Regions from separate parts of the Haloimpatiens massiliensis genome, predicted to be linked through region 2. Evidence: riboswitches for the same ligand, from Rfam matches in the RefSeq annotation. Region 2 holds a riboswitch; each other region holds the start of a gene.

Region 1 (3,220 bases), on a different contig from region 2:
CTTACAAAGAAATTAGATCTTCTTGGCTTTGATGAATTTTCTGTTTCAGCTCTAAGACCTACTGTGGCTGCTGTTTTTTATTTATTATATACTTTAATAAAGGAGCCAAAATATCTTAAGACTGACTTCAAAAGCTTAATATTTTTCTTAATATATGGAGTAGTAACTTTAGACGGGATGTTTTTAACCTTTACCTATGCAGTTAAATATTCTAGTATAGCTACAGCATCCGTTTTACTTTTTACTAATCCTATATTTGTAATGATTATGTCTAGATTTTTATTCAATGAAAAGCTTACAAGAAAGAAGATAATGGCTTTAGTATTATCTATAATTGGATGCTTACTAGTTGTAAGAGCTTACAATGTGGAAGCGTTTAAGGTAAGTTTTTTAGGAATTATACTTGGAGTTATGTCAGGATTTACAGTTGCTCTTCAAAATGTAATGGGTAAAATAGGAGCTAATAAGTATCACTATAAAACTCATTTAGTATATTCTTTCTTATTTGCAGCTATTTTCTTATGGTTCTTCAGACCACCATGGGTATTATTCAGTAACGCAACTTCACCTACAGCGTGGTTTTATATTATTGCAATAGGTTTCTTTGCAACAGTTATACCAAATGGTGCGTTTGTAAAGGCATTACAATATGTAGAATCTAGTAAGGCCAGTATAGTTTGTAGTATAGAGCCTATTATAGCGACTATACTCGGATTTTTAATATTTAAAGAACAACTAGAAATTTGGCAGATAGTAGGTATGGTACTTATAGTATTATCAGTAATTCTTATTCAAGGTAAAGAAGACTAATATTTTTTTATACAATGTGTAAGCGCTACCACATAATTTTTATAAAACAATAAAAATTAGATATAAAGTATTTAAAAAGTTTAAAGGAGTACCAAAGGTACTCCTTGTATTTATATGTTAATTATTCTTTTTTTCAGCTTCTCTCCATTCTGAAAGGAAGGTTTCACAAGCAGCAATTGTAGCATTACTTTTTATACTAGAAACAGAACCTCTACCGTCCCAATCATTTCCATCGCTTATATATAAAGTTTCTAAAAAATTTTCTAAATCTTTTATTGAATATTCAGGAACTAATCTTTTATGATCCTTTAAATTTTGGTATACAGAATCAAAAATTCTATCAAACTCCATTTGTTCCCAATCTTTATTTTCCATAAAATGTCCTCCTGTCTTATTAGAGATTATGAATTTAATTAAAATATTATGAATTAATAATCATTATTAAGTATACTCTAATGAAATTAATTATTCAAGGAAAAAATGTTACCATAAACTCTCATATCTATGTGGTAATAGTTAAATAAAAAACTATTGATAAAAATAATAGGGAAAATAGAAAAAAACTATTGACTATTTAGTAGATGGGATTTAAAATATAGTTGTAAGTTAAAGAAAATTAAATATCGGTGGATGAAGGTCGTTGGAGATATCCTTTATAAGGGTAACCGTAGAAGAAAAGTATAGATTATGCTATGAATCTATATTGAAGCTTTCAGGTTTGATACAATGATCTGACACAACCCTGGAGAGAGCCCTTAAGTGGGACATCAACGAAGCAACTTAAACTAGAATGTGTTTGAGGAAACTTTCAGATAAAAGGACAGGGAGTAGTTAGCAATAGGTATACTATTATAACTACTCCCTGTTTTTTATATATATTTTAAGATAACAAACAAATTTATCCCACATTCATATAAAACTACCCTAAAATAATATAAAACTACCTAACATAAAATCCCTTAACCCACAAGGGGTTTTATGTTTTTTTGTATAAAGAGCAGTTTATAAGAGGATTAGTGTTTTTTAGAGAATTTAAAGAGTAAATTGTGAACAGTCACCAGTTAAGTAGACGGGAGGTGTTCATTGATCTACTTTAGGTGTTTTTTTAATAAATATAGTAACTTTGGGTTATTTCATTACTAAAAGGTTATAATTATAATAAATGAAAAATATTTTATATTAAGAAGTATAAAAAATATTTGAAATTACAACAAAAATTAAATAAGGATGCAAGGTATAACAGAAGGGAGGGACTGCTACAAGAAGTAGCGTAAAATTATGATTATAGGAACAGCTAAAATATATTTATATGCTAATTGGGTTCATTCCTTAAAGGAAAAGAGAATGATAGTTAAGAGTTTAATTGCAAAAGTTCACAATAAATATAATGTTTCCATTGCGGAGATTGAAAATCAAGATTACCATAAATCAATAGTCTTAGGCATTGCTTGTGTAAGTAACGATACTAGACATGCTAATAGCATGGCACAAAATGTTTTGGGTTTTATAGAAGGTAATACGGATGCTATAGTGGAGAGAACTGAAATAGAGATACTATAGTATAAAAGTATTTTATGAAGAGCTAATAATAATGCGCAATCCTTAATTAAAATATATTAAGGATTGCGCATTATTATTTAAAATTTTAATTAACTAAAATTTTAAATTTTTAAATGTAATTATTAAATATAGAAGGTATTTACATAAGTGTATAGAATTTATATTTCATAAGGAGGGATTAATTTGTATAACTTTTTTAAAAATGAATTTAAAAGATGTTTTTTTTCAAAAATAACTTTTTTGGGTATGGCGATAACATTTATATGCTTGGTCATACCTTATATAGATGATTTGAAAATTCCATATCCTAATGCTGATGGAATTATTTTTTTTATAAGAAGTTCAGCTTGTCTTCCATTAAGTTATCTTCCATTGTTGGCACCATTAATTGCATGCATACCTTCTGCGACTACTTATATTGTAGATAAAAAGTCTGGTATTTTAAATTATATATTATTAAAAATGAAAAGAAAAAAATATCTTAAAATACGCTTAGTAGTAAATTTTTTAGTAAGTGGTTTGGTTTTAGTTATTCCACAGATTATAATGCTAATATTTTTAATCATTAGACATGGAATCAATAATACGTCAACAGAGGTTGTAGGTGCGTTCAGCAGTGTATTTTATAATTCAAAAATAGCATATGTAATTATAATGTTAGTAGTATTTTTTATTTCTAGTGCAGTATTTTCTACGTTTGCTTTAGGAATATCTTCAATAGTGGAAAATAAGTATTTAACCATAATTTTACCTTACATATATGTAATAATTTCAGGTACTGTATTTGAAATGGTGGGAGTTAACAGGATTGTAAATTTAAATGTTATGACTCTTTTTGATATAGGCTATA
Region 2 (3,220 bases):
CCTATTTATTTTATATTATTAATATTTACAATTTTTTGAACTTTTTTATTAAATTTTTTAATCAAATTATTTCGAAATTTTTCTATAAATTTTTTAGTCAATTTATTTCGAACTTTATGATTAAAATTTTAAACCTATTTTATAATTTTATAAGATCTTTTGTTTATATATATTACTCAGCAAAATTGTTTTCTATATAGTGTTCTGCATTTGTAGCAGCAATTGCTCCGTCTGCAGCAGCTGTGATAACTTGTCTTAATGATTTTTCTCTTATATCTCCAGCAGCAAATACACCATCAACATCTGTTCTCATTTCTTCATCAGTTACGATGTCTCCTCTATCATTCATTTTTACCTTTCCTTTAAATACTTCTGATATTGGAAGGTATCCAACGAATACGAATACACCATTAACTTCTAATTCACTAACTTCGCCTGTTTCTCTATTCTTTACTACTAAGCCTTCTAGTATTTCATCACCTTTAGCTTCTTCAACTACAGAGTTCCATATGAATTTGATTTTTGGATTTTTGAAAGCTTTTTCTTGAAGAGATTTTGCAGCTCTTAATTGATCTCTTCTGTGTATTACTGTTACTGATTCAGCAAATTTAGTTAAGTATATAGCTTCAGTTATTGCTGAGTCTCCTCCTCCTATAACAGCTATATCTAAATCTGTAAAGAAGTCAGCGTCACAAGTTGCACAGTAAGAAACTCCTCTTCCTCTTAATTCTATTTCATTTTTAAATCCACCTAATCTTGGATATGCTCCAGTAGCTATTATTATAGTTTTAGCTTCGTAAGTTTCTCCACTCTTACATTTAATTGTTTTTGTTTTTCCTGAGAAATCTACATCCATTACTTCATTTTTAACAAAGCTTACACCAAATTCTTCTGCTTGTTTTCTCATTCTTTCTGTTAAGCTACTTCCAGTACAATCTTCAATTGATCCTGGATAGTTTTCTAATTCATCAGTTGTTGTTGCTTGACCACCAAATTTGGCTCTTTCAATTAATAAAGTGTCCATTCTTGATCTTGCTGCATAAAGTCCTGCAGATAATCCAGCTGGACCTCCGCCTACTATTATAGTATCGTAAATATGTGCCATTCTTTCATCCTCCTTAAATTAATACATGATATATTAAATCATAATCTATAACTTGAAAATCATTTAATACGTTTTCTGTCCAATTAGGAGTTTTCCCCATTTTCAGAAACTTATCCGTAGTAGCTATAGCGTTTTCAATAATAGTTAACGATTGCATATCTAAAGATTTTTCAGCTACTACTGACACGCACACAGTTCTGTACGGCGTTTCATTAGGTTTTACACTACTCATAAGTGGATGTGTCAAAAGTTTATGTCCTATATGTACATAATCCCTAACTTTTTCAAAAACCTTCATAACAGCGTCATTTATAAATATTACTTTTACAACTCTTTCTTCCATTTCTAATTTTTCTTTAGCTAAGGGATTGTTTGTAATTACTATCATATTTTCTACCACGACAAATTCTCCTTTACACATAAAAGCATATAAAAAAGTACATAAAAAAACAGAGAAATAAAAGACTTTGTCTATGCCTCTTATTCTCTGTCTAATAACCTGAGAGTTTTGCTCCGTCGGTGCCCATAAGGCTTTCCAGAGTTATGTCAGTTTTAGGTCCTTTTTGCCTGAGAGATTCATATTGCTTCGGCTCACAATACTTACTCCTTCGGCTATTTACTATACTATATAGTAAATTATCTCCCATAAACATCATCCATAATAAATATTTAATTATCTATTTGATTACATTATAACTGAATATTGATAAATTTTCTACAAAAAAACCTAAATTCTTCATTGGTTTTTCGTATACATACTATAAGTTTATTAAATAGTTAAATAATTTATAAAATTATAAAAGTCCAAATTGAAATAAATGTATTTTTTAATATTCTTCTATGAAGAAAACACCACAAGCACCTCCGCCGGAATGAGTGCCTACTATACAGCCTACATGAGCTTCTATGAATTCTCTGTCCATTGAATTAATCTTATTTGTTAACTCTCCTAATATATCTTTATTATCTGCATTTAATAGTATACTTGTTGCGCCCTCTTTTATGCCTTTTTCATCCATATAACTTAAAATAGTCTTTACCGCTTTTTTTCCACCTCTTACTTTATCCATAACAGCCATTTCTCCGTCTTTTACTTCTAATATAAGTTTTATACCTAATATATTTCCTATCACCCCTGCTGCTTTAGATAATCTACCTCCCTTCACTAGGTTATCTAAGCTTGAAAAAGCAAGACAACTCTTCACATGAGGCATTCTCTCTATAATTCCATCTTCAATTTCTTTTATAGTTTTTCCTTGTTCTCTAAGTTTGCAAGCTTCTATAACTAAAATCCCCAGTCCTGATGTTACATTTAAACTATCTATAACTATTATATCCTCTACATTTTTAAGTATAGAATCACTTGACAACATTTCTACAGCCATTTTAGCTGATTGATAAGTTCCACTCATTTTTGATGATAAATGTATGGAAACTATTTTATACCCATCTTCTATATACTTTTTATAGCATTCATAAAATCTTTGAGGATTCACTTGAGTAGTAGTTGGAAAAACATCTGAAGTATACATCTTTTGTAGGAATTCTTCTAACTTTATGTCTACTCCATCCCTAAAGGACTCCTCCCCAAAGTTTACAAACAGAGGAAGCACTTCTATGTTGTATTTTTCTACTATTTCTTTTGGCAAATCAGCTGTGCTATCTGTTATAATTTTGATCTTTTCCATGCGCTATTTCTCCTCTCTTAGGTACATGAAAATAAATAACAAATCAAAAATGCTAATATATTTTGTGTCAGACAAGGAAATAGGTTTCGTCGCTAGTAAGACTATCGGCGGGTTCTGCTGACGCAGTATGACGCAAAATAGACTAGCATACTGACTTGTTATTTATTTGAATGTGCCTTATTTCATATGTGGAAAACCCATCTGTTTGAGAGCTTCATAAGCTACTATAGCTACAGTGTTTGATAAATTAAGAGATCTAGTGGTCGTTTCCACCATAGGAACTCTTATACATCTTTCTGGGAAGCTTTCTCTTATATAATCCGGAAGTCCTGATGATTCTCTTCCAAATATTATAAAATCTCCTTTTTTGAACTGCACATCCGTATAGTAATTTTCACCATGAGTTGTTATAAAATAAAAATTAGCA
Region 3 (3,220 bases), on a different contig from region 2:
CTATTGTAAGGGTCATTATTAACTAACTCTACGTCGTCATCTAGAGCTTCATTCACTTCTATAACTTTGCCATCTATAGGCATATAAACATCAGATGCAGCTTTAACTGATTCTACAACGCTTAGAGCATCCCCTACAAGAATTTCGTCGTCTACTTCTGGAAGTTCCACATAAACTATATCTCCAAGGGCATCTTGTGCATAGTCTGTTATTCCTATGTAAGCATTATCTCCATCTAATTTTACCCATTCATGTTCTTTAGAATAATATAAGCCTTCTATAACTTTCATAATTTAAAAACCTCCTAAGTTTTATTTTAAAATTTATTTTAGTTATAATTTATTATTTTGTTATAAATACTAACTTAAATTCAATAATTACAATGTTATTATTGAATGAGTTTAATTTTGAAATTTTAACTATTTTTATGATTTTTTATAAACTATCTTTATAAATTACTTTTATTTTTTGTAATTTCTCTTGTAGAAACTCTTTTTTATTATTCTAGCAGGTTTTATATTTTTTCTTATTTTTATTCCTATTTCAGAATCAAGAGTTGAATATTCAGCATTTATAAGAGCTAATCCTATAGTTTTCTTTAAAGTTGGTGAAGAATAACCTGTTGTAACAAAGCCTATTTTAGTATCATCCTTGTACACTTCATAGCCATGTCTTGGAATACCTTTTTCCATTTGGAAAGCTACTATTTTTTTCTTTAGTCCTTCTGCTTTCTGCTTAACTAAGGCGTCTTTACCTATGAAATCGTTTTTATCTAGTTTAACAAAGAAACCTAATCCAGCTTCAAGTGGAGTTATTTCATCTGAAAGTTCATTTCCGTATAATGGAAGATTAGCTTCAAATCTTAAAGTATCTCTGGCACCTAATGCGGAAGGTTTTAAACCCTTATCTTTTCCATATTCTAAAATACTATTCCATACTTTTTCTATTTCCTCTGCAGAAGAGAAAATTTCAAAACCATCTTCACCAGTGTATCCTGTTCTTGAAACTAAACATTTTACACCATCAATAATCACTTCTCTATTACAGTAGAAGAATTTAATAGAATCTAAATCTGTGTGCGTCAAGCCTGAAAGTATTTTTTGAGCCTCTGGACCTTGTAGAGCAACTTGACCTATTTTATTTGATATATTATCTACGGTTACATTGAATTTTTTAGAATTATCCATTAACCAATTTACATCTTTATCAGTATTAGCTGCATTTATTACTAAGAAAAAGTGCTCATCATTGAATTTGTAAACTAAAATATCATCTACTACACCTCCATTTGGATAGCACATAAGAGTGTATAGAGCTTGATTTTTTTCTAGTTTGGAAGCATCATTTGTAATTATATATTGGATAAAGCTAAGAGCATCTTTGCCTTTTACATTCACCTCTCCCATGTGTGAAACGTCGAATAAGCCAGCAGCAGTTCTTACTGCTTCATGTTCTTGAATAATTCCTTCGTATTGAATAGGTAATTCCCAACCAGCAAAATCCACCAATTTCCCGCCTAATTTAGTATGGGCATGAAAAAGGGGAGTTCTTTTTAAATTTTCCATAATTGTCCTCCTTTCATAATACAATTAAATAGTAATTTTAGATAAATATTAAGCTTAGTCCTCATTTTGAAATTAACTATTATAACTATAATTAAATTTTTATAAAAAAATAACAGAGGAATACAAAGGCATAGTAATTCCTTGTGCCTTTATACCCTCTGTACTTTTACCTGAGAATTTTTATATGGATTATGAACCATAGTAGTTCCTTCGGTGCCTTTAAAAGGTCTCTCCAGAGATCTATCCAATAGCATTATATTTGCCTGAAAGTTTCTACATAAATTTAGGCTGTTTATGTATTGCTCCTTCGGCTACCCAAAGGTATCTCATGCTATTGTCATCTAGAATATTTAATAATTTATTTATAAAACTTAATTAATCGCTTGTACATTTTAAAATTTATCACTTTTTATATCTTTTTTCAAGATAAAAACTATTCAAAATATTTATAAAATCTATAAATGCTATCGAGATTACAAATACATGTCTGTTTTTAGTTTTAAATTTAACAACACATGGAGGAAGTATTAACATTCTTTTTTATATATTTTTTCCGTATGTAAAAAGCAATGCTTCCAATAAGTCTAAAAAAACCTGATATGCATAAAGCAATATATATATTGGTATAAGATAATACAAGATTTCCAACCATAGGTGCTATAGATAAAGTTAGATTTGTGAAAGTAGCGTGTATTCCCACATATAAAAGCCTATTTTCTTCAGGACAAACTTCTAATAAAGAGCTTAAAATAACTGTGAGAGTACCAGAAGTGAAAAAACCAGTTATTAAACCTGTCAAAGTTAATATATATAAATTATAGGAAAGTGCATAAAAAATCGGTGTTATAGCCATGCCAAAAGTAGCAAACATTATTACGAATGCATTGCCCCTTTTTTGTATAAGTTTATTCCAATAACTATAGCAAAAAAACATAACTACATTAGAAGATACATTTATAATAGTAAGCCATAATTCATTGGCGTGTAGATATTTTATTTGATAAATGCTAAATAGTGGCCAGCCCATTTGCCATCCGAAGTGGAATATTAAGGAACAAAATAGAAAACCACTGAAAGTTTTATTTTTTAAAATTTTAGGTATTTGTACTTTTAAATCTTTAAGGGATTCTTTTTTCATTTGTATAGGATTTACTTCTTTTAATTTCATAAAAGTAGAAATTTCTATAAGTCCTACTATGAACGATAGTACGAATAAAATTTGATATAATACTACAGCTTGTTCATTATTATGGGCTACTATGTTAAATATTTCACCTAAAATAAGTAGAAAAATAATATTAAAAAGAGTAGAAAATTTATTTCTCAATGATATAGCAGTTGAACGATTGTGTTCTGGAAATATATCTCCTGAGAAACTTTGTAGCGACATTACAGATAAGGATTCAGGTAGGCTCATAAGTGTAAATAATACTATAAATATAGTGGGTCTATATCTAAGTGGAAAAAAAGGAACAAATGCAAAAGAGAAAATTATTAATCTGCTGAGAAGAAAGAACTTAGACATAGTTTTTTTCTTATTCTTTGTTTTACTTATAAGAATTATTCCAGGAAACATAAAAAAAGCGCCTATTAAGCCTGGTAAAGCGTTATATAAGGATAGATGAAAAGAGCCGCCTCCTAATCTAGTTATAAAT

What was found. A riboswitch is a leader RNA that binds a small molecule or an ion and turns the genes downstream of it on or off. The one in region 2 is predicted to bind glycine.
Region 1: linked by a shared signal. The riboswitch ahead of C1715_RS04370 (DUF503 domain-containing protein) and the one ahead of C1715_RS07615 (GrdX family protein) in region 2 are both predicted to bind glycine.
Region 3: linked by a shared signal. The riboswitch ahead of gcvT (glycine cleavage system aminomethyltransferase GcvT) and the one ahead of C1715_RS07615 (GrdX family protein) in region 2 are both predicted to bind glycine.

What each region holds. Positions count from the first base shown of each region.
Region 1 is NZ_LT854637.1:263,467-266,686, forward strand. It holds gene C1715_RS04360 (DMT family transporter) at 1-810, shown strand, start outside; gene C1715_RS04365 (hypothetical protein) at 928-1,185, opposite strand; glycine riboswitch at 1,543-1,644, shown strand; gene C1715_RS04370 (DUF503 domain-containing protein) at 2,089-2,370, shown strand; gene C1715_RS04375 (hypothetical protein) at 2,554-3,220, shown strand, end outside.
Region 2 is NZ_LT854639.1:509,617-512,836, forward strand. It holds gene trxB (thioredoxin-disulfide reductase) at 173-1,105, opposite strand; gene C1715_RS07615 (GrdX family protein) at 1,119-1,493, opposite strand; glycine riboswitch at 1,650-1,761, opposite strand; gene C1715_RS07620 (DegV family protein) at 1,933-2,793, opposite strand; gene C1715_RS07625 (tRNA (cytidine(34)-2'-O)-methyltransferase) at 2,971-3,220, opposite strand, start outside.
Region 3 is NZ_LT854640.1:1,854,257-1,857,476, reverse strand. It holds gene gcvH (glycine cleavage system protein GcvH) at 1-290, opposite strand, end outside; gene gcvT (glycine cleavage system aminomethyltransferase GcvT) at 462-1,565, opposite strand; glycine riboswitch at 1,714-1,811, opposite strand; gene C1715_RS16950 (MFS transporter) at 2,071-3,220, opposite strand, start outside.